Regions from separate parts of the Brucella sp. GW823-FHT04E01 genome, predicted to be linked through region 2. Evidence: riboswitches for the same ligand, from Rfam matches in the RefSeq annotation. Region 2 holds a riboswitch; each other region holds the start of a gene.

Region 1 (8,025 bases), on a different contig from region 2:
TAATCAGTTTGCCGGTGGTTCTGGCGCGGATGCTGCTGGCAACACTGCTCGGTTCCATTATCGGTCTGGAGCGGGAATGGCGTCGGCGACCGGCCGGGTTGAAAACCCATATGCTCGTCTGTCTCGCCTCCGCTACCTTCACGATTGTTTCGCTGGAACTGGTCAATGTGCCGGTATTCAACGATCAGAATATCCGGATGGACCCTTCGCGGCTCGTTGAAGCAATCACCAGCGGCGTCGCCTTTCTGGCGGCGGGCTTCATCATCTTCGCACGCGGAAAAATAACCGGCATCACGACCGGCGCCGGCATGTGGCTTGCGGCCTCAGTGGGGCTCGCCAGTGGTCTGGGCCTCTGGCATATCGCAATCATGGCGACGTTGATTGCCGTCACGGTTCTGGTCGTGGTGGGCAGGATGGAAAACTCGGTTGGCCCGGACAACAGCAAAGTCGAGGACAAAACCTCCTGAGCTGTTACCGAGCCAACAGTTTGCCGGAGTGACGGATTAAGCGTCGGCGAGCGCTTCGGCGATGCTGTCCTTCAAGGCAAGGCGCTGTTTGCGCAGGTTTGTTTCTTCTTCCTGGCTTACTGGCGCAATCTTCGTTTCAGCGCGGTGGATGCGGTCATTGACGGAATCGTATTCTTCCAGAATGCGGGCAAAATGCGCATCCTTTGCCTTCAATGCGTGAATGGCGTCGAGCTGGCCGGGAAACTCTTCTCCAAGTGTATGGGGGGTGTTCGACATTCTTTAGCTCCTTCCTTTGTTGAAAAGAGCTTCGCAAGCCAGCGAGCCAAAGGCATTGATCGCGATCAAGTTGAGCGGAAAGGAATATGCGGAAACTGCATGGCTGGCATGCAAATGCCGATCTTCTAAGTTGTCAGTGCGATCCCCATCTCATGGGCACGGACCAATGAAGTGTCCGTGATGGAGAGAAAAATGTTTACCCGCTTCCATAATCGTTTCGGTCGTGCATTCGCGCAATTCGGCAGCGCCGTTCGTGCTTCTGCTGCTGTGCGCGCTGGTCAGAAGCCTACTGCCCAGGACCTTGAGACGCTTGGCATCGACGTTGACCAGTTCCGTCGTATTCAGGGTTGAGCAATCAAGTAAGCGTATGTGTATCTGAGTAAAAAAGCCCCGGGTTTCCGGGGCTTTTGTTTTTAGTCTTCGTCCGTTGCCATCTGGCTCAGCAGGGCACCCTTGCCACGCTGGCGCATGATCATCGGCACAACGACTGCTGCAATCGCCAGTGCGATCAGCACGATCGATACCCAGGAATGCACCAGAGCCATCGGGTTGCCCTGACTGATCTGCAATGCCTGACGCAGGCTCTTTTCTGCCATTGGCCCGAGGATCAGGCCAACAACAACCGGCGCGATGGGATATGAGAAGCGCCGCAGCACGTAGCCCAGCACACCGAATGCCAGTAGCAGGCCGAGCTCGAATGAAACCGGCAGGCCGAACAGCATCGAGGTGGAGGCATTCGCACCGATTGTTCCAAGCGTTGCGAAAACCAGAATGCCTGCATAGAGCCAGTGGCGCGGGATGGTGAGCATCTTCACCCACAGGCCGATCAGCGGCAGGTTGAGAACCAGCAGCATCAGATTGGCCACGAGAAGGCTCGCCACCAGACCCCATACCAGCGTGGCATTGGTCACGAACAGGAGAGGGCCGGGCTGCAGGCCGAACTGCTGGAAACCGGCAAGCATGATTGCTGCCGTTGCCGTGGTTGGCAGGCCGAGCGTCAGAAGCGGCACGAGGGTGCCCGCAGCCGAAGCGTTATTGGCCGCCTCCGGTCCCGCAACGCCTTCGATAGCGCCTTTGCCGAATTCTTCCGGATGTTTCGAGAACTGCCGTTCCGCTGAATAGGAAAGGAAGCTCGACACGTCGGCGCCGCCTGCTGGCATGGCTCCGATTGGAAAGCCGATGGCGGTGCCGCGCAACCACGGCATCCATGAGCGTTTCCAGTCATTCTTGGTCATCCAGACGGAACCCTTGACGGCGATGACTTCATCCTCTGGTCGAAGCTTCTTCGACACGACCGCAAGGGTTTCACCGATGGCGAACAGCGCCACCGCCAATGTGGTGACATTGATCCCGTCGAGCAGGTTCGGCGTTCCCATGACGAGACGTGCCTGACCCGTCAGCTGATCGATGCCGATCAGGCCGAGCGCCAGTCCGATGAACAGGGACGTCAATCCGCGAAGCGTGGAATCGCCAAATGCTGCCGAGACCGTCATGAAGGCCAGAAGCATGAGCGCGAAATATTCGGACGGTCCGAAGGACAGGGCGAATTTCACGACCCATGGTGCGACGAAGGCAAGCGCCAGAGTGGCGAGCAGGCCTGCGATGAACGAGCCGATGGCCGCCGTTGCAAGCGCTGGCCCGCCACGCCCGGCCCGGGCCATCTTGTTGCCCTCCAATGCGGTGACGATGGAGGCGCTTTCTCCCGGTGTATTGAGCAGGATCGATGTGGTCGACCCGCCATACATGCCGCCATAATAAATGCCCGCGAACATGATGAGCGAGCCGGATGGATCCAGCTTGTAGGTAACGGGCAGGAGGAGCGCGACGGTAAGTGCAGGGCCGATACCTGGCAAAACACCGACGGCGGTGCCGAGCGTGACACCGATCAGCGCGTAAAGAAGGTTCGATGGTTCAAGCGCCACCAGAAGTCCGTTGGCGAGAAGTGCGACAGTATCCATGATGGCACTGAGCCTTTAAAGCATTTCCAGCAAAAATGCGAAGCGGTTTTGCGTGGAATAATGCGACAAAACAAGGACTTAGAGCATTTCCAATGTTTCAGTCAAAACTGGGAATGCTCTAAACGAATTGTTCGAGCCAGCCGGACGGCAGCGATAGCTGCAGGCCGCGTGCAAAGATAAACCAGATCACGAAGGCGAAGACGATGCCGACGGGAACGCTGATCCAGAATTTGCGATAGCCGAAGCCACGTGCGGTTGCTGCGAAAAGCAGGCCGGTGGACAAGGAAAAGCCGACAGTCTTCATCGTCAGCATCTGGATGGCCAGACCGCCGATGATCCATGCCATCGGGGCGATCTCCTGATGCTCTCGCTCTGGAAAATCACCGCGAAGCGCCTCGAATACGGTCCAGATGGCAAGGCCGAACAATCCGGCTGCGACGACATAGGGAACGGTTTTCGGGCCGACCGGCGAGTAGCTCGTCACGTCGTTTCCATAGGTTGTCGACCAGGCAATGGCGATGGCGACAGCGGCAAGAACAAGGGCGATGACAAGAGCGGCGAAATCTGGCGCCGCCCCTTCCGGGCGGCGCTTTTCCTGCGGTTCTGTTCCTGTCATTTGACGAGGCCGATTTCCTTGAGGATGGTTTCAGTCGCAGCGACGTCCTTGGCAAGCTGCTCCTTGAACGCCGGGCCGGCGAGATAAGTATCCGCCCAGCCCTTGTCTTTCAGAGCCTTCTGCCAGGATTCCGACTTCACCATTTTCTCGATATCGGCATTGATGGCAGCTTCCTGCTCGGCAGTGATGCCGGGAGCAGCGGCCACCATGCGCCAGTTCTGGATAGAAACGTCCACGCCGCCTTCCTTGAAGGTCGGTGCGTCAATGCCTTCCACGCGCTCGTCGCTCGAAATGCCGATGATGCGCAGCGTACCGGCCTTGATCTGGGCGTCGAATTCGCCATAGCCGGAAATGCCGACGGTTACCTGATTGCCGAGAATGGCTGCCAGTGCTTCGCCGCCGCCTGAGAAGGCGATGTAATTGACCTTGGTCGGGTCGACGCCTGCTGCCTTGGCAAAGAGGCCAGCGGTGATGTGATCGGTGCCGCCCGCAGAACCGCCGCCCCACGAAACGGAGCCTGGATCAGCCTTCAGCTTCGCGGCAAGGTCGCCAAGGTTCTGGATGTCGGAAGAAGCAGGCACGACGATGGCTTCATATTCACCGGTAAGGCGTGCAATCGGCGTGATGGCGTCGAGCGTGACCGGCGATTTGTTGGTCAGGATAGCGCCGACCATGACATAGCCACCGACGATGAGCTGGCTTGGGTCGCCCTTGTTCTGGTTCACAAACTGGGCAAGGCCGATAGTGCCACCAGCGCCCGGAACGTTGATGACCTGCACGCTGCCGGAAATCTTTTCGTCCTGAAGCGCGCTCTGCATCGTGCGCGCCGTCTGGTCCCAGCCGCCGCCCGGAGCCGCAGGCGCCAGCACCTTGTAGTCTTCTGCGGAAGCAGAGCCTGCCATAGCCAACGCCGCTACCGACGTCAGGGCCAGAATAAATCTACGCATATGTCCTCCCAGATAGAATGTGTGCCGCCTCCCGGCGGACCTCCCCAAAGTCCCGCTCCTCTAGCGGGAGAAAACTACATGGAGATTAGCGAAAACAAATTCAATAGGCCAGCGCATGCGACGATAGTTTGGCCGCAATTTAAATAACGGGCTTTCGAATCGCTTGAAAACCGTGTGTTGGAAATAGCCATCGAGACCTGCTTGACGGCGACATCGGGTCAACGTAATAGTGTAACGACGGTTCCCCGACCGAGAGCGAAGGGGATTAATAGGGAACACGGTGAGGACGACCCGAAAAGGGGCCAAGACCGTGGCTGCCCCCGCAACTGTAAGCGGATTGCCGTTCATCCTCGTGACGTTGAAAGCGTCATGCCACTGTGCCGGAGAAGCGCGGGAAGGCAGATGAACAGCAGATATTCGTGAGCCAGGAGACCTGCCGTCTAGTGTTGTCCATTGTCACGGGCGGGGATGCCCGGAGCAGGAGCCGGTTATGACAGATTTCCGCGTCGCAGGACGCATCCTTCCATCGTCATCACATGATTTCGACATGTCCCCGGATATGCCTGTCCGTCTTCCGTATCGGATTTTTTCCGTCAGCTGACAGGGCGTCTTTTTCTCATCATTTCGGGGACTTTCATGAATATTCTCGGCAAGATGCCGTTTCGCGCCGCCCTCTGTGCGGTTGCATTTCTCGCAGGCGGTTTGGCTGCACAGGCAGCGGAAACGCAATATCCGCTGACGCTGAAAAATTGCGGTCGTGACGTGACCTTCAAGCAGGCACCGAGCCGCGCGGTTGCGGTCGGCCAGAGCAGCGCAGAAATTCTTTACAGCCTTGGTCTCGGCGACAAGGTCGTCGGCACGGCAGTGTGGTTCGGGCCTGTTCTCAAAGGTTTTGAGGAGGTGAATGCCAAGGTAAAGCGGCTCGCCGATAACGATCCGAGTTTCGAAAGCGTTCTGGCGCAGAAGCCGGATATCGTGACGGCGGATTTTCAGTGGCATGTCGGGCCGACCGGCATTGTTGCGAAGCCTGAACAATTCGAGGAACTGGGCATTCCGGCCTATACATCGCCTTCCGATTGTGTTGGCAAGGACAATTCCGGCGGTGGCGACGGTGTTCGTACGGCAGCCTTCAAGATGGATATCGTCTATCAGGAAATCACCGAACTGGCGGAAATCTTCAATGTGCAGGATCGCGGCGAGAAACTCGTCGCCGACCTGAAGGCGCGCGAAGCGGCCGCGCGCGAAAAAATTGGGTCTGCTGGCGGCAAGCTGTCTGCCGTTGTCTGGTTCTCCAGCACGCAGGTCGATGCCGATCCTTACGTCGCAGGCAAGTTCGGCGCGCCCGCCTACATTCTTTCGGCACTCGGCATCAAGAATGTCATCAACAGCGAAGAAGAATGGCCAACGGTTGGATGGGAAACGATTGCAAAATCAGACCCTTCGATGATCGTTGCTGCAAAGCTGGACCGCCGCCGCTATCCGGCTGACGACATCGCCGTCAAGCATCAGTTCCTTGATAGTGATGCGGTCACGAAGCTGATGCCAGCAGTCAAGGACAAACATGTCTTCGACATGGATGCGCAGTCGATGAGCACTTCGCTTCGCGTGATCGAAGGCATCGAAACACTTGCAGCCGATATCGCCGCCTCGGACCTGAACAAGTGACGGCGCGGGCAGCGACAACAGGCTTCAAACAGAAGGGAAGGGCCCGCTCCGGCGTGTTCTTCCTGGCCTTTTCGCTTGTCCTGCTTCTTCTTGCCCTTTGGCTCGGAGCGGCGATAGGCGAAACGGCGATACCACTCGATGTGGTTGCGAAAACCGTAGCCAATCGGGTGTGGAACGCCGGTTATCCGCTCGAACCCATCGATGAAGGGATTGTCTGGAGCTATCGCCTCAGCCGTGCGGTTATCGCTGCATGTTGCGGCGCGTCTCTCGCAATATCCGGCGTTATTCTGCAGTCGCTGCTCCGAAATTCGCTCGCGGATCCGTATATTCTGGGCATTTCCGCCGGCGCCTCGACTGGAGCCGTCGCCGTTGCCATTCTTGGCATCGGCGCTGGCGTGCTGACACTCTCGCTGGGTGCGTTCATTGGCGCTATTGTTGCTTTCTGTCTCGTGTCCCTGCTGGCGCTGCGGGCGGGGCGAGGCAGCAGCGCTATCATTCTGGCGGGTATTGCCGGTTCACAGCTTTTCAACGCGTTGACGTCATTCATCGTCACCAAAGCAGCAAATGCCGAACAGGCGCGCGGTATCATGTTCTGGCTCCTTGGCAACCTTTCCGGCGTGCGCTGGCCCGATGTCACTCTTGCTCTGCCTGCCTGTCTGATCGGTCTTGCCATCTGTCTGTGGCATGCGCGTGCGCTCGATGCCTTCACCTTCGGAACGGAATCCGCAGCTTCTCTCGGCATACCGGTGCGCCGCGTCTACGCGGTGCTGATCGGCGTCAGCGCCATGATGACGGCGGTCATGGTCTCCATCGTCGGCTCTGTGGGCTTTATCGGTCTCGTCATTCCCCATGCGGCGCGAATGGTGGTCGGGGTCAGGCACGGCAGGTTGTTGCCCGCGGCGGCCCTTATTGGAGCAATCTTTATGATCGTCGCCGATATTCTGTCGCGTATCATCATTCCGGGTCAGGTTCTGCCGATCGGGGTCATTACGGCGTTGTTCGGTGCGCCGGCCTTCGCCCTGTTGCTTGGACAAAGGAGGGCGTCGTCATGATCCTCTCAGCATGCAATGTCGGCTGGTCGGCGGGCAGTGTCGAAATCTTGCGCGATGTTTCGCTGGAAGTGGCGGAAGGTGAGTTTCTTGGCATCATAGGGCCGAATGGATCGGGAAAGACCAGCTTTCTGTCTTTGCTTTCCGGTGTTCGCAGATGCCGCGTGGGCGAAGTGAACCTCTGCGGTGCATCCATCGACAGTTTTAGTCGTCGCGAGATTGCGCGCCAACTGGCGCTGGTCGAGCAACAGGCGGGAACAACCGAGCGCATTACGGCGCGTCAGGCGGTCGAACTCGGGCGAACGCCCTATCTTGGGGCCCTGTCGCCATGGTCGGCGGAAGACGATGCAATCGTTGACCAGGCGCTGGTCAATGTCGATATGGTCCATCTGGCTGACCGCTATTGGCATACGCTTTCCGGCGGAGAGCGGCAGCGCCTGCATATAGCGCGCGCCCTGGCGCAGGAGCCGCGGATTTTGCTTCTGGACGAACCGACCAATCATCTCGATATCGGGCACCAGATCGGGTTGCTTGATCTTGTCAGTCGTCAAAAACTGACAGTCGTGGCTGCCTTGCATGACCTGAACCATGCTGCGATGTTCTGCGACCGCATCGCGGTGATGGACAAGGGCAATCTCGTCGCGCTCGGCACACCGCGAGAGGTGTTGCGGGCAGAGCGTATCGCCGAGGTCTTCGGTGTCGATGTCGACGTCGAATATCAGGGCATCAGCGGCTGTCACATCCGCTATCGTGCTCCAGGTCAGCGCCCGTTGGAACTCAGACATTCTGCATGATCGGTCAGGCTGCAAGTCATTGTTTCGGTTGCTGCGGTACTTCTAATAAACGGGAAATAAATAGGATTATAAAATAGGTATTACTAATATTAATATTGATGTTTTCGGATAACATCATGAAAAGTTGTAGCTTTTTCAGAGTTTACTCACAGTAATGTGAGCGGTTTTGTTGACAAACTGTTTCCATCGCGTTGACGGTTGCGCTATACAGCCTCAGCGCATCAGGGCATGCATTCACTTGTAAGGCTGTGGC
Region 2 (8,025 bases):
ATGCGGCGGCAGAGACGACACTGCGCCTGCGCATATGCCAGGCAAAGGCCAGGAAGGCCCAGCCACAACCGGCGGTGCCTGCAACTGAATGGGTCAGGGCGCGTTGTGATTCCCAGCCGATTTGCGGGATGAGAAACAGACCAAGCATACCGGCTGACGCGACGATGCGCGAAAAACCGAGCAGTCTCATAGCGCCGTAAACGCTTAGGAACAGGCTTGCAAGAATGCTGAATTTCACGATCTGGAGTGTGAGCATCGATGTGCCCAGCACCGATGCAACCAGATTGGTAATCCAGGTATAGAGAGGGGGTTGTGATCCGCCATACCCCCAGTCCAGGTAGCCAATATTGGCCAACTGCTCGGCGTCATCAAGGCCTGCGCCGTTGGAAACAACGGTGACGAGAATGGTTTGGAACGCGAAATAGCACAGCACAAATATTACAGCCAAAGGCAGGCCGAAAAGTTTCTTATCGGCAGTGGAAACAGCGGTGGCTGGTCGTTGTGCAGTCAAATTCATTGCCCTGAATAAAAATCACCTGTGTAGCAGGCTTCATTGGAAGCGTTCTGCATTTCACAGGATTATGTCCGGATTTCAATCGAACAGCTCTAAATGTTTTGTAACAAAGGCGTGTAATTGTGCATTCCCTTGTGATCAAGGGCAACGGGCCAGTTTCAGGCAACTATTTGTAGGCTGAAATGGCAAAAACCGCGCTGCCAGAGGTGCACGGTTTTGCCAATTACGCATGGCATCTCCGCCGAACAATACACTGGCGGGATATACTGAGCTCCGGTACGCAGTACCAGATCCGGAGCGTCGAGCCGGGTGAACCCGTCTCGTGCTCCTTTCTAGCTCAACATCGTTACCGTACGGTTATCAGAGACTTAAGCAAATCTAAACAATGCGATTTTTTTGCGTGGGCAATTGTTTACTTTGCTCCTGATTTGGAGCGCAGGTAATTGATGATGCCTGAGAAGTCTTCGGCGCCATGGCCTTCACCATCAAAAAGACTGTAAAGCTCCTGTGCATGTGCACCGAGCGGTGTTTCAGCGCCAGCGCTTTGCGCGGCTTCCTGCGAGAGCTTGAGGTCTTTCAGCATCAAAGCTGCCGCAAAACCGGGTTTATAGTCGCGGTTTGCAGGTGATGTTGGAACCGGTCCCGGAACCGGACAGTAGGTTGTCAGTGACCAGCATTGCCCCGATGATGTTGACGCCACATCGAAGAGCGCTTGGTGGGACAGGCCCAGTTTCTCAGCCAGAACAAAGGCCTCGCTGACACCGATCATCGATATGCCGAGGATCATGTTGTTGCAGATTTTCGCCGCTTGTCCTGCGCCGTCACCGCCGCAATGCACGATCTTTCCAGCCATTGGCTGCAGGATCGGCTCTCCGCGTGTGAATGCGTCGTCGCTGCCGCCAGCCATGAAAGTCAATGTCCCTGCGGAAGCGCCACCGGTGCCACCGGAAACAGGCGCATCAATGGAAAGATGTCCGTGGCTTGCGGCCAGCTCATGTGCCTTGCGTGCTGAATCTACATCGATTGTCGAGCAGTCGATGAAAAGTGAGTCTTTTCGAGCATTTGGTGCAATGTCCTTATAGACGGAGAGAACGTGCTTTCCGGCGGGCAGCATGGTGATCACCACGTCAACGTCGGCAACCGCATCCTGCGCGCTCGAGGCTATCGAGAGACCATTGGCCTTTGCCTCATCGAGATGTTGCGGCAGGAGGTCGAAGCCGCGAACGGTGTGACCGGCTTTCACAAGATTGGCGGCCATCGGGCCACCCATATTGCCAAGGCCGATAAATGCTATTGTGGCCATAAAAAAATCCTCCCTTGGCGGTTACTAATTCAGAACTAGCGTCCGATCATCTGGCGTGCGATGATCACACGCATGATCTCGTTCGTACCTTCGAGGATCTGGTGTACGCGCAGATCGCGGACAAGCTTTTCGATCCCGTATTCATGCAGATAGCCGTAGCCGCCGAAGAGCTGCAGCGCTTCGTTCGCCACATTGAAACCCGTGTCAGTGACAAAGCGCTTGGCCATTGCCGACCATTTGCCCGCATCGTGGGTTTTGCGATCAAGCTTGCTGGCAGCGGAGTAAAGAAGAAGGCGTGACGCGGAGAGTTCCGTCTCCATGTCCGCCAGGCGGAATTGCAGCGCTTGAAAACGGTCAATTGTCTGACCGAAGGCTTTGCGCTGGCTGCAATATTCCAGTGACTTGTTGAGCGCCGATTGTGCGCCGCCGAGCGAACAGGCAGCAATATTGAGCCGACCGCCGTCAAGCCCGGCCATCGCTATGCGAAACCCTGTTCCTTCTTCACCGAGAAGGTTTTCAGCCGGGACGCGACAATTGTCGAAAATGACGGTTCTTGTCGGTTGTGCGTTCCAGCCCATCTTGAATTCATTTGCACCAAACGAAAGGCCGGGTGCATCTTTTGGCACAACGATGGTGGAAATCCCCTTGGGGCCGTCCTCGCCGGTACGCACCATCGTCACATAGACATCCGTGGCGCCTGCACCGGAAATGAACTGCTTGGAACCATTGAGGATATAATGATCGCCATCGCGTGTAGCGCGTGTTCTGAGCGCCGCCGCATCCGAACCCGATCCGGGCTCGGTCAGGCAGTAGCTGGCAAGCCATTCCATTGACGTGAGCTTCGGCAGAAAGCGCAGGCGCTGTTCGTCATTGCCGAAAGTGTCGATCATCCATGCAGCCATGTTGTGGATGGAGACAAAAGCCGAGAATGAAGGGCATGCAGTTGCCAGTGCTTCAAAAATGAGCACTGCGTCGAGCCGCTTCAGCGCCGAGCCGCCCACATCTTCACGCACATAAATGCCGCCCATGCCGAGCGGTCCGGTCTCTTGCAATATGTCGACGGGGAAATGCTTGTCGCGATCCCATTGCAATGCATGCGGGGCAACGCGATCACTGGCGAAGGCTCGCGCCATATCCTGAATGGCAAGCTGATCTTCGTTCAGCTCGTACTGGTTCTGGTCGGCAGCATCCATGGTTTCCTCCCTGTAGCACCGCACCTTGTCACCGGACTAGATCATAACCGTGTGAGACTGCCAACGCTCCATTGGAATAATGTTGCTCACATTTGTAATAAACTGATGCGCATTTTTGCATAGACGCTCGCCGATTGAGGTCCCGTTGCCAGAAAGTTCAGTTTAAGCTACGCAGCAGTCCATGGCACGCGCAATCATGTTTCAGGGAACGGGTTCAGACGTCGGCAAAAGTGTTCTTGTTGCCGGATTATGCCGGGTTGCGCGCAATCGCGGCCTGAATGTTCGGCCGTTTAAGCCGCAAAACATGTCCAACAATGCGGCGGTCAGCGACGACGGCGGCGAAATTGGTCGGGCGCAGTGGCTGCAGGCGCTGGCTTGCGGTGTGTCGTCGTCTGTCCATATGAATCCGGTACTCCTCAAACCGCAGACTGACATGGGTAGTCAGGTTGTCGTGCAGGGACAAGTGCGAGGCGAGGCGCGCGGGCGCTATTATCAGGAATTGAAGCCACAACTTATGGCGGCTGTCATGGAATCTTTCGCCAAGGTCAGCGAAGGCGTGGACCTTGTGCTGGTGGAAGGGGCAGGGTCACCGGCTGAAATCAATCTCCGGGCCGGTGATATCGCCAATATGGGGTTTGCCACACAGGCCGATGTCCCGGTTGTTCTGGTCGGTGACATAGACAGAGGTGGCGTGATTGCGTCTCTCGTCGGCACGCACACTATTCTGTCCGAACAGGACCGCGCCATGGTTCGCGGATTTCTGATCAACAAGTTCCGGGGCGATATTTCGCTTTTTGATGACGGGCTGGCTGCCATTACCCGGTTTACCGGCTGGCGCTCTTTCGGCGTTGTCCCGTGGCTGAAAGCGGTATCGCGATTACCAGCCGAAGATTCTGTCGTTCTTGAGCGTGCTGTACGCGGAGACAAGAAGCCGCTTGTGGTTGCTGTGCCGATGTTGCCGCGCATCGCCAACTTCGATGATCTTGATCCGCTAAAGGCTGAACCGGATGTAGAAGTGGTCATGGTGCCGCCTGGTTCGAGCATTCCCGGCGATGCGGGCCTTGTCGTTCTGCCGGGGACAAAGTCCACGATAGCCGATATGCAGGCGGTTCGGGACAATGGCTGGGATCGCCAATTATCTGCCCACGTGAAACGAGGCGGTCATGTGCTTGGTATCTGCGGCGGGTTCCAGATGCTTGGTCGCCACATCAGCGATCCTGCTGGTATCGAGGGGCATGTACGCGACATTGATGGTCTTGGGCTGCTCGATATCGAAACGGTGATGGAACCTGAAAAAGTGGTCCGCAACGTGCAGGCGACCGCGCTTCTCCATAATGTGCCGCTGGAAGGTTATGAAATCCATATCGGACGAACGACCGGACCGGATATGGGGCGGCCTTTCGCCCGAATTGGCGAGCATGACGATGGAGCCATATCGCCAGATGGGCACATAATGGGAACTTACCTCCACGGTGTTTTCAATGCAGACGAATTTCGCCGGAGATTTCTGGAGGATCTTGGTGTGCGTAGCAGTTCAGTAAACTATCGCGCTGGCGTTGAGGCTGCATTGGATGAGCTGGCCGAAGGGCTGGACGCATGTCTCGATATCGATGCACTGTTTAACTTGAAATGAGGTCGTCAATCATCGGTCGCGATTGACGACGATGGGGCGAAAGCCTAGTGTCGAAACCATGCAACAGGTTTTTGCCGGGACGAATCCCGGCAATACCAAAAAGGGAATGCGACGGACGGACCCAATCCGGGCGTCTTTATCGCAGCCGACCCCGCGACTGTAGAGCGGAGAGGGATGAGGCAAGCCGGGCAACCGGTAACCACTGGAGGCTGTAAAGCTTCTGGGAAGGTAGTTTCAATCCCCGTGACCCGTGAGCCAGGAGACCTGCCTGCTGCGTGAGGGCATCGAGCCCGAGCCCCATGGGAGGTTTTTCCCTGCTGCCTGCACGGAGGTTGTCATGGCTGCACGTACTCAAAATTCTGTTTCCAGCACACTCGCAATGCCGCTCGCTGCTCGTCTGGGCACGGCTGTGGTTTCACTGCTTCTCGGCGCGTTCCTGATCTACGGCGTAGGGCTTGCCCATTCTGATACGTTGCACGATTCAGCGCACGATACGCGCCATTCCTATGGTTTTCCCTGCCACTGAGCAGTTTAACATCTTTCGGAATTGAAGCTGAGCAAAGCTCGATGGTGGACGGCCATCGGCGCGAAATTGCTATTGAGGGACAGAAATGTTGATCCGTTATTTGTTGGCGACGCTTGCTGCGGGGCTTCTGGCCGGGCTGCTGGTTACTCCCGCCATGTATTTGAAGACAGTGCCTTTGATCCTGCAGGCCGAAACCTATGAAGATGCTGGCGGTGGCCATAGTCACGGCGAGGCGGAAGCCACACCGCATGATCATGGCGCCGCTGCCGAAAGTGCCGAGGAAGAAGGGGCTGAACTACCATTTGGGCGGTTGGGCAATACGATCCTTGCCAATCTCGTAGCAGGTGCAGGTTTTGCCTTGCTGCTTGGTGGCGTGGCCTTGCTTCTCGGACGCCGCATTACGGTGCAGAATGGGATTTATTGGGGCGTTGCCGGTTTCTTCGCGGTCGCGTTTCTGCCTGCATTGGGTTTATCGCCGGAATTGCCGGCAATGCCTGCGGCTGATCTGGCTGAACGCCAGCTCTGGTGGCTCGCTACCGTGGTGCTAAGCGGTTTAGGCCTCTATCTCATCGTGTTGCGCCAGGAAGGCTGGGCAAAGATCCTCGGTCTGGTGCTGATCGTGGCGCCGCATCTTTACGGTGCTCCGCATCCGGAAGACATCTCGTCACCGATTCCGTCATTGCTTGCTTCGCAATATGCAGTCGCATCGCTGGCGACGAACCTGTTCATGTGGGCCGTGATCGGCCTCGCACTTGGCTGGTTCATCCAGCACTACGCATCGTCCGAGATTGAGGGCTGATGAAAATGGCTTCGCCGGGAAAATCGGTTCTGGTTCTTGGCGGAGCCCGTTCGGGTAAGTCGTCCTATGCCGAGAAAATGGTTGAGTCCTCGGGGCTTCAGCCGCTCTATCTGGCAACAGGACGTGCCTTCGACAAGGAAATGGAAAACCGCATTGCCATTCATCGTGACCGACGTGGTTCCGAATGGCAGACGGTGGAGGAGCCACTCGATCTGATCGGTGCACTGACATTGAATGCTGCTACGGATCGGTTCGTGCTGGTCGATTGCCTGACCCTGTGGTTGACCAATCTGATGATGGCCGAGCGCGATATAACGACAGAGACGGCAAGTCTTGTCGCCATGCTGCCGAATCTTGCCGGGCCTGTGGTTTTTGTTTCGAACGAAGTTGGACTTGGGATCGTGCCTGAAAATCGCATGGCACGGGAATTTCGCGATCATGCAGGCTTTCTGCATCAGGCAGTGGCCGCGATTGCGGATGAAGTTTATTTCATGGCGGCAGGGTTGCCGCTCAGGATGAAGGGATAAATCGATGCAGGGACAGAAAATTCCCGCAACAGTCATCACGGGTTTTCTCGGATCGGGCAAAACGACGATGATCCGCAACCTGTTGGAAAACGCCAATGGAAAACGCATTGCGTTGATCATCAATGAGTTCGGCGACCTCGGTGTCGATGGCGGTATTCTGAAAGGTTGCGGTATCGAGGCATGTCGTGAAGAAGATGTGATCGAGCTCAACAATGGTTGCATCTGCTGCACCGTTGCCGATGATTTCATCCCGACCATGACCAAGCTTCTGGACCGCGCTGATCGCCCCGATCATATCGTGATCGAGACGTCCGGTCTGGCCTTGCCGCAGCCGCTGGTCGCAGCTTTCAACTGGCCTGAAATCAAGACGCAGGTAACAGTCGACGGTGTAGTAACCGTGGTCGACGCCGCAGCGGTGGCCGAGGGGCGTTTTGCCGATGACCACGACAAGGTGGATGCGCAGCGCGCAGCAGACGAATCTCTTGACCATGAAAGCCCCTTGGAGGAACTTTTTGAGGATCAGATTCATGCAGCCGATCTGATTGTTCTCAACAAAGCTGACCTGATCGACGCCTCAAGGCTGGATAGTGTGAAAGCCGATGTGGCCGAGCGTTCACCGCGCCGGGTGAATATGGTTCCTGCGAGCTTTGGCAAGCTTGGAGCTGACGTTCTGCTCGGCCTCGGCGTCGGCACGGAAGACGACATCGCCAACCGCAAATCCCACCATGAAATCCATCATGCGGATGGACACGAGCACGATCATGACGAGTTCGAGAGCTTCGTGGTCGAAGCGGGCTCTGTGGCCGATCCCAAGCTGTTCACGGAAAAGCTGAAAGCGGTCATTGCGAAACACGATATTCTTCGTCTGAAGGGCTTTGTCGATGTGCCGGGCAAGCCGATGCGACTGGTCGTGCAGGCGGTTGGTCCGCGTATTGAGCATTATTTCGACCGTCCATGGGGCAAGGATGAAGCGCGCTCCACGCGACTGGTTGTGATCGGGCTGCATGATATCGATGAAGCAGCCATCGCCAAGGCCGTGAAAGACGCTGTCTGACCGATGCATCTTCTTCTTGCCCAGAAAGGAACAATCAGCGACGGCAATGAAGCCGTCGATCTCGGCCAAACGCCGGGAGAGATATTGTTCCTTTCCGCTGCCGATACCGAACTGGCCAGTTTGGCGCAGGCACACAGACTTGCGCCGGATTTGCCAAGCTTGCGACTGGCGAATTTCTTGAGTCTCACCCATCCCATGTCGGTGGACGCTTATGTGGAGCGTACTGCCAGATATGCGAGCCTCATCGTGGTGCGCATCATTGGCGGCGAGACATACTGGCCTTACGGGTTAGAAGCGCTGCATGCTTGCGCACTCAATCACGGTATCAAGATTGCCGTATTGCCGGGAGACGACAAGCCGGATCATGGGCTGGACCGGTTTTCAACGATCTCTGCGCACGAGCGAAATGAACTCTGGCAGTATCTGATCGAGGGCGGGGCTGTGAATGCCGGCGCATTTCTTCAATATTGCGCCGC
Region 3 (8,025 bases), on a different contig from region 2:
GGCAATATTGTTTTCCCCGATGCCAATCTGGATCGCGCGATTGTTGGTGCGCAGTCGGCTATCTTCAGCGGAGCGGGGCAAAGCTGCGTTTCCGGGTCACGCTTGCTAGTTCACCGGTCCATCCACAAGGCGTTTGTGGAGCGCTACGTTGATGCTGCCAATCGTATTGTTGTCGGAGACCCGTTTAACAATAACTCGCATGTCGGTCCGATCAACAACGCGCGTCAATGGATGAAGATTGATCAGATGGTTCGGGATGGTGTGGCCGAAGGTGCGATACTTGTGGCAGGTGGAAAGAAACCTGACGCACTGGAGGAAACCGGGGGCTACTACTATGCGCCGACAATCCTTGATCGAGTTGAACCGGCAATGACGATTGCCAGGGAAGAGGTGTTCGGTCCGGTTGTCTCTGTCATGCCTTTTGACGACGAGGCGGAAGCAATTGCGCTCGCCAACGACAATCCCTACGGTCTCGCAGGTGCCGTTTGGACCGAGAATGTCGCGCGGGCTCATCGTGTTGCAGCCAGCGTGCGGGCCGGAACCTTCTGGATCAATGGTTATAAAACAATCTCGGTCATGTCGCCGTTTGGCGGTTTCGGCCGCAGCGGTTACGGTCGCTCGAGCGGCAAGGATGCGCTGATGGCTTATACGCAAGCAAAGAGTATCTGGGTGGAGACAGCCGAAAACCCAACGGTAACGTTCGGTTACTCGCCAGAAGCATAACTGGAGGAATGGCAGCAAGGTGTTGCAATCATGGACCGATTACAAATCTTGCTGCCGCCTCTTCCGAGCGAAGCCGGTCTCAAGGAGGCGGATCGGAACTCCTGGGACCCGGGCTTGGCCGACAGGTTGCTGGTCTTGTTACTTGGTGGTGTAACCGCCGTTCACGAGGATTGTCTGGCCCGTCATCCACCAGCCATCGGAGACAAGAAAACGGATATAAGGAACGATGTCCTCAATGTCGGTAAGTCCGGTCTTTGAGAAGGTGGAGAGCGCCGCCGCCGTTTTATGATAGGCTTGGGCCTCGGCGCTTTCCTGGCCGTAAAAGAACGGTGTGTCCATCGGTCCGGGCCCGATGGCCGTCACCGAAATCCCGCGCTCACCGAACTCTTTCGAGGCCGCACGCGTGAAGTGCTCGACAGGCGCCTTGGTGCCGGCATAGCTCGAGTAGAAGGGCGTGAACGCACCGAGCAGGGAGGTAACGAGTGTCACCAGCTTGCCGTTGTCGTTGAGATGCTTGCCGGCTTCCTTGATAAAGAAGAAAGCACTCTTGGCGTTGACGGCGCTCATCTCGTCATATTCGGCTTCGGAAATCTCAACAATCGGCTTTTTGAGTACCTTGCCGACCGTGTTGATTGCAATATCCGGTCTGCCGATAGCGGCGACAGCATCTGCGAAAAGCTTTTCGACAGCGCCTGCCGTCGTCATGTCGGCCTTGATGGCGACACAATCGGCGCCGGCTGTCTTGAGCGCCGCCACCGTTGCTTCAGCATCGGCTTTGGTCGCCGGACTGTTGTAGTGGATAGCGATCGCTTTCGCGCCCTGTGCTGCAAGATCGCGGGCGATCAGTCCGCCGAGATTTTTTGCCCCACCGGCGATGATAACAGTTTTGCCCTTGATGCTGTGATCGGTCATGAGGTGGCCTCCTTAGCCAACGTGCGACCACACCAACGGCCGCTTTCGTCGGGAAAAGATATCGTCTATAATTTCGGTATAAAGATTATCATTCTGACTTCACTTGTCAGAAAAGCAGTACAATAAGGATTCCCGTGTACCTTGGACCGCATTGATCTGTTCCGTATTTTCACCCGTGTCGTTGAATGTGCGAGCTTCACCCGTGCCGCCGACACGCTTGGCGTGCCGCGCTCCTCCGTTTCCGCCGCGGTTCAGGAGCTTGAAGGACGGGTTGGGGCGCGGCTGCTTCATCGCACCACCCGCAAGGTTTCGCCGACCCAGGACGGGACGGCTTTTTACGATCGTTGTCAACGTGTTATCGCCGATGTTGAGGAAACGGAAAATCTATTCCGACAGAGTGCAGCTCAACCATCGGGCAGGCTGCGCATTGATGTCCCCGGTCGGATTGGTCGCCTGATCATAGCGCCAGCGCTTCCGGAGTTCCTTGAGCGCTATCCACAGATTGACATCGACCTTGGAGTTACGGATCGTGCGGTGAATCTGGTGGAGGATAGCGTGGATTGTGTTGTCCGCGTCGGTCTCTTGAGCGATTCAGGCCTGATTGCTCGCCCAATCGGCAGATTGGCCCTGATCAATGTCGCAAGCCCCGCCTATCTGGCGAGACATGGAACCCCAAGGGAAATAAACGATCTCGACAAGCATTGGGCTGTCAACTACGCATCACCGTCGAGCGGTCGCGTTGAGGACTGGGAATGGCTGGAAGACGGAACCTTGCGCACCTTGCCGATGCGCGGGAGGGTCACCGTCAACAGCGCTGAGGCCTACATTGCCTGCTGTCTCGCCGGGCTCGGGGTGATCCAGATTCCGGCTTACGATGTGCGAAGCCATCTCGATGCCGGTGAACTCGTTGAGCTGATGCCTGACTATCGCGCCGAACCGATGCCAATGACGCTGCTCTATTCGCATAAGCAACATCTCTCACGCCGGCTGCATGTGTTTGCCGAGTGGCTTGAGACTTTGCTAAAGCGAGAACTCCTGGATAGCCGGGGCGCATCATAAGCCGATCAATGTTAACATTGGGGTTAAGCAATTCCTGATCATTGAACGGACGCCTTCTGTCTGCCAAAGGGCGGCTCTGCCAAGCAAGCTGCAAACCGTGGCGTTTGATAGCGGGAAAGCCAAAATGGCTTTCAGTCGAGTGTTCGCAAGTGCCCGAGAATCCGTATCCGTATTTCCTTGCCGCTGCGTATAAATCTTCGCGCAGTGTCGGGGAGGTGGGTAGCTGGAGATTGATAGCGAGATGATCGATCAATTGCGTTGGTGCAACTGGAACGGTAGATGCGGAACTCAATCTCGCGGTCAATGACTTAAAGATATAAACATCTCTTTATATTCTATTGACATTATGTGGCCGATGCAGGAAGATTGTAATGCCTAGGTTCTCCGGCTGTCGTGTTCGATACGCCGGAGCTAAGAGGGAAGTCCGTGCCCCGTCTCATTCGGGAAAGCCGGCGCTGCCCCCGCAACTGTAAGCGGCAAGCTGACGTCCAGATTGTCACTGGGGTTCTCCCTGGGAAGACGGACGAGAGCAATGACCCGCGAGCCAGGAGACCTGCCTTGGCAAAATAACGTCCACGGGCGGGGTGTCCCGGTGTGCCGTAGCGAAGACCGTCTAACGGTCTGTTTTGCTATGTGTCCGCTGACCCATGCCCCCAACTTATTGGGGTAAGCCATGTCTCAAACCGCAATTCCAGTCGCCGCCAGGGGCGGGCCGGTCGTCGATCGCCCGCGGATCACGATGCGTCACGACTTTACATTCCGCGTCAAGAGCCATCATTTTGATGAGAACTATCTCCCCTTGGACAGTACGCGTATCACGACCAATTTTGCCAATTTGGCCAGAGGAGAAAATCGCCAGGAGAACCTGCGCAACGCCTTGAGGATGATTGACAACCGTTTCAACGCGCTGGTGCATTGGGACAACCCAACAGGCGATCGCTATTCCGTTAAACTCGAGATTATTTCGGTGGAGATGGTCATTGATGCGGAAGGCAGCAAGAATACTTTCCCACTCAATGAAATATTGAGAGCGAATATCGTCGATCGGAAGACAAATGAACGCGTCGAAGGTATCGTTGGGAACAATTTCTCTTCTTACGTGCGTGATTATGACTTCAGCGTCGTGCTGCCCGAATACAATAATGGTCGCACCACATTCAGCATTCCGGATGACTTCGGGGACCTCCATGGAAAACTGTTCAAATGCTTCCTCAACTCGAATACTTACAAAGAGCAGTTTCGTAAGCCGCCAGTCATATGCCTGAGTGTCTCCAGCAGTAAAACATATCATCGTACTGGAAATCGCCATCCTGTATTGGGCGCAGAATATCAACAAAATGAACTGTCTTTGACGGATCAGTATTTCCAGAAAATGGGGTTAAAGGTACGCTTCTTCATGCCGCCGAACAGCGTTGCGCCGTTTGCCTTCTATTTTGTCGGCGATCTCCTCGGCGATTATACCAATCTTGAACTCATCAGCACGATCAGCACGATGGAAACCTTTCAGAAGATCTATAGACCCGAGATTTATAACGCCAATTCCGTGGCCGGGGCCTGTTATCAGCCAGATTTGAACCATCAGGACTATTCACTGACTCGCATTGTCTACGATCGCGAAGAGCGTAGCAGGCTTGCTGTTGAGCAGGGGAGGTTTGCTGAGGAGCACTTCATGAAGCCATATAAGACCGTTCTTGAAGAATGGTTTGCCAATTACTCCCTTTAGTAAGTCGATACATAAGGTCGCCCATCATGAAAAAACTGTTGCCCACATCTACCGCTGGTAGCTTGCCTAAACCTTCGTGGCTTGCACAACCTGAGAAACTCTGGTCCCCCTGGAAATTGCAGGATGAGCAGTTGATTGAAGGTAAACGGGATGCCCTGCGTCTGGCATTGGACGATCAGCGACAGGCAGGCATTCACATCGTCAGTGACGGCGAGCAAACACGCCAGCATTTTGTCACGACGTTTATCGAGCACCTTGACGGAGTTGACTTTGAAAAGCGTGAAACGGTCAGGATCCGCAATCGCTATGATGCGAGTGTGCCGACAGTCGTTGGTGCTGTATCGCGTCCAAAGCCGGTTTTTGTCGAAGACGCCCAGTTCTTACGTCAGCAGACCCGGCAGCCCATCAAATGGGCCTTGCCGGGGCCAATGACCATGATCGATACGCTCTATGATGCATATTATAAAAGTCGAGAGAAGCTGGCCTGGGAATTCGCCAAGGCCCTCAATGACGAAGCGAGGGAACTGGAGGCTGCCGGTGTCGATATCATCCAGTTCGACGAACCGGCGTTTAACGTCTTCTTTGACGAGGTGAATGATTGGGGCGTCGAAACCCTCGAGAAGGCAATGGAGGGGCTTCGGTGCGAGACTGCCGTGCATATTTGCTATGGTTACGGCATCAAGGCCAATACAGATTGGAAAAAGACCCTGGGAACAGAGTGGCGGCAATATGAGGAAACATTCCCCAAGCTACAGAAATCGAGTGTCGATCTAATCTCGCTGGAATGCCATAACTCGCATGTTCCAATCGAACTTATCGAACTTGTTCGAGGCAAGAAGGTGATGGTGGGCGCCATCGACGTGGCAACCAACGCCATGGAAACCCCGGAGGAAGTTGCCAACACTCTGCGGAAAGCCCTTAAGTTCGTCGATGCCGACAAGCTCTATCCTTGCACGAACTGCGGCATGGCACCCTTGTCTCGTCAAGTGGCGACTGGAAAGCTGCGGGCCTTGAGTGCAGGTGCGGAGATTATCAGAAGAGAGCTTTCGGCCTAGTGCTGGCTGAGCAACAGGTGGTCGCCATGACTATGGTGGAGCGTCGCTTCGAAATTGTTGATAGAGCCACGTTTCACAATGACGTGGCGCTCCTCGGCTCGACAGTCAAGGTTGCAGCGAAACTTCTCTTAACGGATTGCCGCCATCGATGAACAGCCTGCCCGTTGGTTTCAGTGCAGCCCTGATGCTCTTGATTGCAAGCCTGGTGACTTCTGGATGACGGCCATCCAGTGCACCGACGCGCATTGCGAACGCCATGTCAAAAAGTTCATCACGTGCTGAAAGCTTGAGATGTTCAATTGCCACCTGCCTAAACTCCAGGCGGCCTGATTCAATTTCTTGCTCTGATCCGGTGCGCGCCAGGCGTATCGCCTTTTCGGACCGATCTATGGCAAGCACGAAGCCGCTTCCAATGTTTCGACTGACCTCTCGTGCGGCAACACCTGGACCACATCCGATTTCGAGTATGCGAAGCCCCTCCTTCAACGGAAGGGCGTTCACAAAATCGGCGATCCTCGGCGAAACAGCAGCGGGCATTTAGGAGTATTACGTCAGATCTGCTTTCATCGCCACTCATTCTGGTAGATTGCCGCCTCTGGTGTCACAAAACTCCCAAACCCTGCAACACCTTTCGTTGCCGATTTGTGACGGGAGCAATTCTCAATCAGGAACTATCGCCTTCACGACGACAGCGTGAGCTTGCGCTACGACGAGCGCGCGATGTTGAATGCCTACCTAGTTGTTCCGCGAGGGGGAACATTTATAAAGGGTCGTTATTCAAGGAGCATGTCGAGCACACAGATTATCCCCCGATGGTAGTCTGTGTAGCTGGGCTGACGTCGAGGGCATGGTCAGGAAGACGGCTGACGTGTTTGGCTGAATTGACGCATTCGACAACAGTGCGGGCATGTCGATTGCCTTGCTGGCCATCTCAAGGAAGCACATTCGAATTGTAGCCCGTGGTTAAATCTCACAGAGTGAGCAAAGGCTTTATTTCGTTTTGCTGGGCCGCAGACCATAAATGGATCCGATTGACAATATCCTGGGGAGCTGTCGGTAGCGCTTTGTTTGGAATTACTGCGACAGTGCCTTGAAAAACCAGGATCAGATTGTCTGACTGCAAGATTGCATGATGGTACATCGCCCAACTCAGTTCGATCGTATAGATTCGTGTGGCCTGTCTGAAGCCCGTTGGTCCAATTTTGACATGGAAGTGAGGAGAGAAGGCAAGCTCCTGTTCGATATTCCAGTGCGCTATGGTTTCACTATATTCGCGATTTGACTTTTTCGAGCCGATCCACAGGACAAGCCATACAGCAATTGCGACAAGAGGCGCAGGCGCTAGGATCCAATAATCAAGGCTGGCCCGTGCCCCGGGGATAAATGCCAACGTTACAGAACAAATGAGGCCGGCAACAACGGCGGACCAAAAGGAAAGGTTCGTTCTGATCCACCAGAAATGCCGATCCCACGACCGGTCGAACATCATCCGGTAATTTTGATAGGCCTGATGTTCAAAGCCCAGAACATAGTCCGGTATCTGATCCACGTTCGGCGCATAGGTGATAGTAATGCTACGATCGTCAGCCATTCTTACCGTTTCTCTATCTCGTTGGGGCAGTGGCACATTCGAACAAGAAGCACTTCTGAACTCGGCATTTCAAGGAAAGAGCAGGTTTCTGCAGAATGATCATTTTGCCACCTAAAGAGGATGTTTCGGGAGAACAATGTCAATCTGGTGCCGAAGCTCCCGATGCGCCATAGTCTGACGAATGAACTTTGGGTGTGGGATCAACCTGATCCGGTAACTGAACAAAGCCGGCTTTGATACTCGAGCTGCGGTGGGGAACGGATTCAGTTTTTTGCTTCAAGGCGGACCCCGAGAACAGATTAGTTGCGGTTGAATCGAATGGAATCCAGCTGCCCGATCATCACTGCAAGTCCAAAACAAACTGATCCGAGTCCAAATGATATTGTCCCCAGTATCAATCGCTGCGTTGAAGGGGCGTCAATGATAAACAACAGACCAATCACGATCTGGATCACGGCGAGAGCAAAAACTACTATTTTCATTATCTGTCCGAACTGACTAATCTGGATGAAAACTGGAGCGGCTATGGTGCGCGCCGGATCTTGTGGCAAAATTACTTGACCACGGCAGCGCAGTCGAACTTGATGGCATCAATGTCACCCGAGGCAACATTGTATTCGCTAACCTGCAGAAAGGAACAGATGTAAATTTTCTCTTCATTCTGCAAAAATACATAGTTTCCCGTCGCCGATTTAATTTCATAACCCTGCTCAGCGAGATCCAGAATTGTGGGCTTTCTTTCCGCGTTCGCGCTAGCAGTGGTGGCAATTGCAATAATGAAGGCGGTGTAAAAAAGTTTCATTTTATTTTCGTGCCTGGATTGGACTGTGCGATTGATTGGGGTGAATCCACACAATACTTATGGCGAAGCCGTGTTCAACTGAAAATTGGTTCCTGTTTGGCGCAGATCGTATCCACGATTTCCGTGTCGCAAACTTTCACAATGCATAATGTTTGATTCT
Region 4 (8,025 bases), on a different contig from region 2:
CCGCGTCTTTTCGGGGCTTCGGCTGCCATTGACTGCGAACTGGCGGGCAACGTTCCAATGGCGGATCACACGCTTTTTGCCGGGCTGGTAACGAATACCGATCTGCCGCTGCATTCGCGCCCGTTGCTATGGGCACGCCGCAATTATCGCGCGTTGAGACATGATGCGGATTTATGACGCGTCTTGCAATTGTGCGGGGCTGCGGCCTACACATTCGGCATGATCGAGTTTGACGATATGGAACATTCAGGTCTCAAGAAAAGCCTGACGGTTGGTGACGTTTCCCGGCGCGCCGGCGTGGCGGTATCTACGGTCCATTTCTATGAAACCAAGGGGCTCATCGAGGGCTGGCGCACAGAGGGCAACCAGCGCCGCTATCACCGTGCCGTGCTGCGCCGCATCGCCATTATCAAGATCGCGCAACGTGCGGGCATCCCGCTTGCGATCATTCGTGAAGCGCTGGAAGACCTTCCCCACGACCACGTACCGACGGCAGACGACTGGAGACGTTTTTCGGAAGCCTGGAAAGACATGCTTCAGGAACGCATCGACAGTCTGATGCAGCTTCGTGACCAGATTACGAGTTGCATCGGCTGCGGTTGTCTCTCGCTGTCCGAATGCCCGTTGCGAAATCCGGATGACATCCTCGGTCAGCAAGGCGCCGGTCCCAGAAGATTGATGGTCAAGCCCGGCAATCTTATCTGACTTCCCTGCATCTGAGGCGAACCTGTCCGACGCTGCTGCGCTCATTCGCAGCGGCAATCTTGCGGCGTTCCATGCCACATTTCGCACCGGTCAAAAGCCTTCGTTTCCAGTGGAAATAGCCTATTGACCTCAACCAAAGTTGAGGTCCTATAAACCCGTCGGCAACAATTCAGTTCACGGAGGCCGACAGTGCAAAGTTCGATCGAAGAAACAACACCAGCGGGGATTGCGGGACATGCGCCTGCTGGCTGGGGGGAGCTTCTAAGGGGTAAAAATGGTCTCTATGCCCTGGCTTTGGCCGGAGGGGTCACTCTCCATGCGGTCAATATGTATATCGCGACTACAGTCATGCCGAGCGTGGTGCAGGACATTGGCGGCATGGATTTCTATGCCTGGGCGACGACCTTGTTCGTCGTTGCCTCCATTCTAGGGGCTGCGCTCACCGCGCGGCTGCTGAAAAGTGCCGGTCCAAGAGGCGCTTATGTCGTGGCGACCCTGCTGTTCGCAGCAGGCACACTGATCTCGTCTCTGGCCATCAACATGCCGGTCATGCTGGCGGGGCGGAGCGTGCAAGGCCTCGGTGGCGGATTTCTTTACGCGCTCGCCTATGGTCTCACCCGTGTCGTTTTGCCGGAGCGCCTGTGGGGCCGGGCCATCGGTCTTATTTCCGCTATGTTCGGCGTGGCCACGCTGATCGGGCCGGCGATTGGCGGCATCTTTGCCGAATATGGCGCATGGCGCGCCGCTTTCTGGTCATTGCTGCCGGTATCGGGTCTTTTCGCTGTGGTGGCATTCGCGACTTTGCCACGCTCGAGCTGGGATAAAAACGAGCGTGTTTCCATTCCGATTCTTCAACTCATCCTCTTGACCGGCGCTGTCCTTGCGGTTTCAGCGGGGAGCCTGTCACAGGAAACGCTATGGAAGGTCGTCGGTTTGGGTGTGGCGATGTTCATGATCGCCATCATCACATTCGTGGAGCGCGACGCCAAGGCACGTCTCCTGCCGCGCCGCTCGTTCAGCCTGTCGACGCCGCTCGGGACTCTTTACCTTACGATCGCGCTTTTGATGCTCAGCATGCAGCCCGAAATATACGTGCCTTATCTGCTGCAGCACTTGCATGGCCAGTCTCCGCTCTGGGCAGGATATCTGGCGGCACTTATGGCAATCGGCTGGACGGTGGCATCCTTCCTCAGTTCCAGATGGCAGGAGAAGGGGGGCGACAAGCTTGTCGTTGCCGGACCTGTTCTGGCGCTCGCCGGTCTTGTCCTGCTCGCCATATTTCTCCCGATCCATGGCAACGGCAACTGGTTGCTGCTCGCGCCCGTCTGCCTTGGGCTCATCCTGATCGGTTTCGGGATCGGTCTTGCATGGCCAAGCCTCGTTACCCGCGTCTATCAGAGCGCTCCGTCCACCGAGCAGGATCTCGCAGCGGGTGGAATGACGACCGTACAACTCTTCGCCATAGCCTTCGGGACGGCTTGCGCGGGGATGATTGCCAATTTTGCCGGCATTGCCGTGCCGGGAGGTGTGGAGGGCGCGGCAAATGCCTCGCTCTGGCTGTCGGTGATATTCGCACTCGCGCCAGCAGTTGCCGTGGCGGTCGCATTCAAGGTTATCCGTATCACCGGCGGAAAGGGTTGACCAATGCCGCGTTTCATCGCCAACATCCTCGATTCCCATGCCAGCCTTTTGCTGGCGCGGGTGGTCCTTACCTTCATTTTCTGGTCGAGTGGGTTGGCCAAGCTCTTCAACTTCGGCGCCAATGCTGCGGAAATGGAAAGCTTTGGTCTTCATCCGGGCTGGCTGTTCAACAGCGCAACCCTGCTTTTGCAGATTGTCGGATCGCTGATGATCATCTTCAATCGCGGAATCTGGTTGGCTTGTGGTGCTCTTGCCGTCTTTACGATCCTGACCATTCCTGTTGCCCACCCGTTCTGGGCAAAGGAAGGAGAAGAAGCTTTCCGGGATATGACGGTGGCGCTGGAGCACATATCGCTGATCGGTGGTCTCGCTCTTGCTGCTATTCTATCGCGCAAGGTCTAAACCACTGGACGCATTGATTGCCCTGCCTGTACCTTGCCTGTCGTCGGATCGATAGGCAGGGGAGGGCCGGGCATGGACGTGACGATCATAACAGGAGCATCGGATGGTATCGGCGCTGAAACCGCACGGCAGATTGCCCGGCGTGACCGTGCCAATGCTGCTCTGGTGCTTGCTGCGCGCAATGTTGAAAAGCTGGAAAATCTGGCCACAGAGTTGCGGCAACTGGGCAGTTCGGTTCTCGTGGTACCAACCGATGTGAAAGATCGTACAGCCTGTATCGATCTTATCAGTAAAACCGTTTCCGCTTTCGGTCGTATCGACACTTTGATCGTGAATGCAGGCATGTCGGCCCACGCCAATTTTGCTGAGATCAAACCAGATGATCTCAACTGGATGCATGATCTGATGGAGTTGAATTACTGGGGTAGCGTCTGGCCCATTCATGCAGCACTTCCGTATCTTGCCGCTAGCAAGGGACGGATCGTGGCTGTGTCTTCTGTTGCCGGATTGATCGGTGTGCCGGGGCGCACTGCCTATAGCGGAACGAAGTTCGCTCTTTCGGGTTTCTGCGAGGCGCTTCGCGCGGAACTGGAACCAAGCGGCATATCCATTACCATCGTCTATCCGGGCGTTGTCAAAACCGACATTCGCAAGGTGGGTTACAGCGCAAGCGGCGGCGTGCTGGGAACAAGTGGTGTGCGCGAAGATGACATGATGCCCGTCGAGGAAGCTGTGCGGCTGATGCTGGAAGGCGTGCAGGCTCGCAAGCGTGAAGTGTTGATGACCCGCCAGATGCGATTTGGGCGCTGGTTGAAACTGATTGCCCCCGCAATGGTGGATCGCATGGCCCTCAAGGCTATCAAACCGGAGTTCAGACCGAAACCGATTAAGCCAGCTGGGTAAAGAACGCTTCGTTCATTCTACGCTTTGCGGCCAACTATCTATTGACGAGTTTTTAACTTCGACTACTATATATAGTGTTCTAGGTTCTTTCGATTCGTTGGGTCGAAAGCTAAGACGGGAATCCGGTGCGTTTCATCCATGATGGATGCGGCAATGCCGGAGCTGCCCCCGCAACTGTAAGCGGAGAGTTCTGTCCATCACGTCACTGGCTTTGGCTGGGAAGGCGGACAGAATGTTGATCCGAGAGCCAGGAGACCTGCCTTGAACGAGTACGTCCACGGGCGGGGTGTCCGGTTGGCGCGCAATCTTGTGTGGCAAATCGTTGCCTTACGGGTTGCTGCCCCGAACTTCCCGCTCATAGCTTCGGGGTGAAGTCCATGTCCAGTTTATTCAGTTTCGGTTCCGATCCTCCCTTCGAGGCATAGTTTGTGTGGTCAGGCTGCTTGTTCGTGCGGCTGGCCGATCCCGTATCTCATGTCTTTCGACGCGCATTTTGCGATGCGCGAACGGCTCTTTGCGTCTCCTATCGAGAGTATTCCAGTTTAAACCGGACCGTTGGAAATGCTCTATCTCTTTGTTTTTACGCATGTCTTAACCCCAAAACCGGTTCCCACTTTTGGGAGACATGCTCCAGTGAGGAAAAAATGAACGTCACCGTTTACAGCAAACCCGCCTGTGTCCAGTGCACGGCCACCACGCGCGCCCTCGACCGCCAGGGTATCGAATATGAAGTCATCGATATCTCTGCCGATGCCGATGCTTTCCATCTCGTTCAAGACATGGGTTATCGCCAGGTGCCGGTGGTTGTGGCAGGTGAATCCCATTGGGCGGGCTTCCGGCCCGATATGATCAGCGCTCTCGCCTGAGGGCTATGGTCACATGAGCCTGATCGTCTATTTCTCCAGCCGGTCGGAAAATACACACCGGTTTGTCGAGCGGCTTGGAATGCGGTCGAACCGTATCCCGATGGACGGTTCAGGCGGATTGCAGGTGCGCGAGCCATTCGTGATCGTGACGCCCACATATGGTGGCGGCGGCTCCAAGGGCGCTGTCCCCAAGCCTGTGATCCGCTTTCTCAACGATGAGAGCAACCGCTCTTTCATCCGCGGCGTGATTGCCGCGGGAAACAGCAATTTCGGCGAGGCTTTCTGTATCGCCGGCAACATTATCTCCGCCAAATGTCAGGTTCCCTATCTCTACCGCTTCGAGCTTCTGGGAACCGATAAGGACATTGGCAATGTCAAAAACGGGATGGAACGATTTTGGACACGGCAGACACGACCTTGATCCGAGAGCGCGAGGCACAGCCAGTGGCGCAGGATGCGCCTCAAGCTGTAACTTCCAACAGCAGTAAACCGTCAAAATCTTTGGATGGGCTGGATTATCACGCGCTCAACGCGATGCTGAACCTTTACGATGACGAGGGAAAAATCCAGCTTGACCGTGACCGGCAGGCTGCGCGCCAATATTTCCTCCAGCACGTGAACCAGAACACGGTCTTTTTCCATAACTTGCGGGAAAAGATCGATTATCTGGTGACCGAAGGCTATTACGAGCAAGAGGTACTGGATCAGTATTCCTTCAATTTCGTGCGCGATCTTTTCGACGAAGCCTATGCGAAGAAATTCCGGTTTCCGACCTTTCTCGGCGCGTTCAAATATTACACCAGCTATACGCTGAAAACCTTCGATGGAAAGCGCTATCTGGAGCGCTATGAAGACCGTGTCTGCATGGTAGCGCTGACGCTGGCGCGCGGCAATGAACAGCTGGCACGCAATCTGATGAAGGAGATCATTGCAGGCCGCTACCAGCCTGCGACGCCGACTTTCCTCAATGCAGGCAAGAAGCAGCGCGGCGAGCTCGTTTCCTGTTTTCTGCTGCGGGTTGAAGACAATATGGAGTCCATCGGGCGCTCGATCAATTCGGCGTTGCAATTGTCGAAGCGGGGCGGCGGGGTGGCCTTGAGCCTTACCAATATTCGCGAGGCGGGCGCACCTATCAAGCAGATTCAGAACCAATCATCCGGTATCATTCCGGTGATGAAGCTTCTTGAGGATTCCTTTTCCTACGCCAATCAGCTGGGTGCGCGACAAGGAGCGGGTGCTGTTTACTTGCACGCCCATCACCCGGATATCATGCGCTTTCTGGATACGAAGCGCGAAAACGCCGACGAGAAAATCCGCATTAAAACCTTGTCGCTTGGTGTGGTCATTCCAGACATTACCTTCGAACTCGCAAAGAATAACGAGGATATGTACCTCTTCTCGCCCTATGATGTGGAGCGGGTTTACGGCGTGCCACTGACCGAGATTTCAGTTACCGAAAAATATCGGGAAATGGTCGACGATGCGCGTATTGCCAAGAAGAAGATCAATGCACGCGAGTTCTTTCAGGTGCTGGCGGAAATCCAGTTCGAGTCCGGTTATCCCTATATCATGTTCGAGGACACGGTGAACCGCGCCAATCCGATTGACGGGCGCATCACCATGAGCAATCTCTGTTCGGAAATCCTCCAGGTGAGTGAGGCGAGCATCTTCGGCGAAGACCTTTCCTATGATCATCTCGGCAAGGATATTTCGTGCAATCTGGGTTCGCTCAACATTGCATCGGCAATGGACTCCTCCGATTTCGGCAAGACCATCGAAACCTCCATCCGCGCTCTGACAGCAGTTTCCGATATGAGCCAAATCGGTTCCGTGCCGTCGGTCGCCCGAGGTAATGATGAAAGCCATGCCATCGGTCTCGGCCAGATGAATCTGCATGGTTATCTCGCCCGCGAGCGGATTTATTACGGCTCGGAGGAGGGCGTCGATTTCACGAATATCTATTTCTATACGGTTACCTATCACGCGATCCGCGCATCGAACCTGATTGCAGTGGAAACGGGCAAGTCCTTTAAAGGTTTCGAGAAATCCAAATACGCAACAGGTGAATATTTCGACAAATATACCGAGCAGCTTTGGGAACCGGCGACGGAAAAGGTTCGAGAAATTTTCGAAAAGGCTGGCACTGCGATTCCGACGCAGGATGACTGGCGCGATCTGAAAAATGCGGTGATGGAGGGCGGGCTTTATAACCAGAACCTTCAGGCCGTGCCGCCGACAGGCTCGATTTCCTACATCAATCATTCGACGTCCTCGATTCATCCGATCGTGTCGAAGATTGAGATCCGCAAGGAGGGCAAGATCGGTCGCGTCTACTATCCGGCAGCGTTCATGACCAATGACAATCTCGATTACTATCAGGACGCCTATGAGATCGGGCCGGAAAAGATCATCGACACTTACGCGGCAGCAACACAGCACGTCGATCAGGGCCTATCTTTGACATTGTTCTTCCGCGATACCGCAACGACACGCGATATCAACCGCGCACAGATCTACGCGTGGAAGAAGGGCATCAAGACCATCTACTACATTCGCCTGCGCCAGATGGCGCTCTCCGGCACGGAAGTGCAGGGTTGCGTTTCCTGCGCCCTCTGACCACTGGTGATGACCAATGAATATTCAAGTGAAAACCAAGAACCCGAAACCCGCCGCAGTGCGTGCGATCAACTGGAACCGGATCGAAGATGAGAAAGACCTTGAGGTCTGGAACCGTCTGACCGGCAATTTCTGGCTGCCGGAAAAGGTGCCGCTTTCGAACGATATTCAGTCGTGGGAAACGCTGAAACCGCAGGAAAAGCAACTGACGATCCGCGTTTTCACCGGGCTGACACTTCTCGATACGATCCAGAACGCAGTCGGTGCCGTGAAGCTGATGGATGATGCAGCGACGCCGCATGAAGAAGCGGTGCTGTCCAACATCTCCTTCATGGAAGCGGTTCATGCACGATCCTATTCGTCGATATTCTCGACTTTGTGCCTGACGCCGGATGTTGACGATGCCTATCGTTGGTCCGAGGAAAACGAATTCCTGCAGCGCAAGTCCGTTCTGATCCTGGACCAGTATCGCGCGGATGATCCGCTGAAAAGGAAAATCGCCAGCGTTTTCCTGGAGAGCTTTCTGTTCTATTCCGGCTTCTATCTGCCCATGTACTGGTCGAGCCGGGCAAAGCTGACCAATACAGCCGATCTTATCCGGCTCATCATCCGTGATGAGGCTGTGCATGGCTATTACATCGGTTACAAATTCCAGCGCGGACTGGAACGCTTGAACGAAGAGCAAAAGCAGGCAATCAAGGATTTTGCCTTCGAGCTTCTGCTGGAACTTTACGACAATGAGGTTCGCTACACGGAAGCGCTCTATGATGGCGTTGGCCTGACTGAAGACGTCAAGAAATTCCTGCATTACAACGCCAACAAGGCTCTCATGAACCTCGGCTATGAGGCACTCTTCCCGGCTGAAGCGTGCAAGGTCAACCCGGCGATCCTG

The links. A riboswitch is a leader RNA that binds a small molecule or an ion and turns the genes downstream of it on or off. The one in region 2 is predicted to bind cobalamin.
Positions count from the first base shown of each region.
Region 1: it holds a riboswitch for cobalamin, as region 2 does, so the genes downstream of both, AC1RHM_RS11985 (ABC transporter substrate-binding protein) here and AC1RHM_RS02785 (CbtB domain-containing protein) in region 2, are expected to answer to the same signal.
Region 3: it holds a riboswitch for cobalamin, as region 2 does, so the genes downstream of both, AC1RHM_RS07425 (DUF1852 domain-containing protein) here and AC1RHM_RS02785 (CbtB domain-containing protein) in region 2, are expected to answer to the same signal.
Region 4: it holds a riboswitch for cobalamin, as region 2 does, so the genes downstream of both, nrdH (glutaredoxin-like protein NrdH) here and AC1RHM_RS02785 (CbtB domain-containing protein) in region 2, are expected to answer to the same signal.

Region 1 covers NZ_JBXAIK010000003.1:316,580-324,604, forward strand. The annotation lists gene AC1RHM_RS11955 (MgtC/SapB family protein) at 1-467, shown strand, start outside; gene AC1RHM_RS11960 (HP1242/YdcH family protein) at 504-743, opposite strand; gene AC1RHM_RS11965 (hypothetical protein) at 936-1,094, shown strand; gene AC1RHM_RS11970 (tripartite tricarboxylate transporter permease) at 1,157-2,701, opposite strand; gene AC1RHM_RS11975 (tripartite tricarboxylate transporter TctB family protein) at 2,820-3,317, opposite strand; gene AC1RHM_RS11980 (Bug family tripartite tricarboxylate transporter substrate binding protein) at 3,314-4,264, opposite strand; cobalamin riboswitch at 4,486-4,719, shown strand; gene AC1RHM_RS11985 (ABC transporter substrate-binding protein) at 4,901-5,929, shown strand; gene AC1RHM_RS11990 (FecCD family ABC transporter permease) at 5,926-6,981, shown strand; gene AC1RHM_RS11995 (ABC transporter ATP-binding protein) at 6,978-7,772, shown strand.
Region 2 covers NZ_JBXAIK010000001.1:533,136-541,160, reverse strand. The annotation lists gene AC1RHM_RS02805 (glycosyltransferase family 39 protein) at 1-517, opposite strand, end outside; gene mmsB (3-hydroxyisobutyrate dehydrogenase) at 927-1,817, opposite strand; gene AC1RHM_RS02795 (isobutyryl-CoA dehydrogenase) at 1,853-3,010, opposite strand; gene AC1RHM_RS02790 (cobyric acid synthase) at 3,192-4,643, shown strand; cobalamin riboswitch at 4,692-4,929, shown strand; gene AC1RHM_RS02785 (CbtB domain-containing protein) at 4,981-5,169, shown strand; gene AC1RHM_RS02780 (CbtA family protein) at 5,255-5,968, shown strand; gene cobU (bifunctional adenosylcobinamide kinase/adenosylcobinamide-phosphate guanylyltransferase) at 5,974-6,495, shown strand; gene cobW (cobalamin biosynthesis protein CobW) at 6,500-7,549, shown strand; gene cobN (cobaltochelatase subunit CobN) at 7,553-8,025, shown strand, end outside.
Region 3 covers NZ_JBXAIK010000002.1:437,853-445,877, forward strand. The annotation lists gene AC1RHM_RS07410 (aldehyde dehydrogenase family protein) at 1-723, shown strand, start outside; gene AC1RHM_RS07415 (SDR family oxidoreductase) at 862-1,635, opposite strand; gene AC1RHM_RS07420 (LysR family transcriptional regulator) at 1,777-2,694, shown strand; cobalamin riboswitch at 3,055-3,269, shown strand; gene AC1RHM_RS07425 (DUF1852 domain-containing protein) at 3,434-4,417, shown strand; gene AC1RHM_RS07430 (methionine synthase) at 4,444-5,472, shown strand; gene AC1RHM_RS07435 (class I SAM-dependent methyltransferase) at 5,578-6,009, opposite strand; gene AC1RHM_RS07440 (hypothetical protein) at 6,443-7,063, opposite strand; gene AC1RHM_RS07445 (hypothetical protein) at 7,617-7,865, opposite strand.
Region 4 covers NZ_JBXAIK010000002.1:855,706-863,730, forward strand. The annotation lists gene AC1RHM_RS09375 (flavin reductase family protein) at 1-177, shown strand, start outside; gene soxR (redox-sensitive transcriptional activator SoxR) at 238-705, shown strand; gene AC1RHM_RS09385 (MFS transporter) at 895-2,346, shown strand; gene AC1RHM_RS09390 (DoxX family protein) at 2,350-2,748, shown strand; gene AC1RHM_RS09395 (SDR family oxidoreductase) at 2,821-3,651, shown strand; cobalamin riboswitch at 3,716-3,929, shown strand; gene nrdH (glutaredoxin-like protein NrdH) at 4,296-4,517, shown strand; gene nrdI (class Ib ribonucleoside-diphosphate reductase assembly flavoprotein NrdI) at 4,531-4,938, shown strand; gene nrdE (class 1b ribonucleoside-diphosphate reductase subunit alpha) at 4,914-7,133, shown strand; gene nrdF (class 1b ribonucleoside-diphosphate reductase subunit beta) at 7,150-8,025, shown strand, end outside.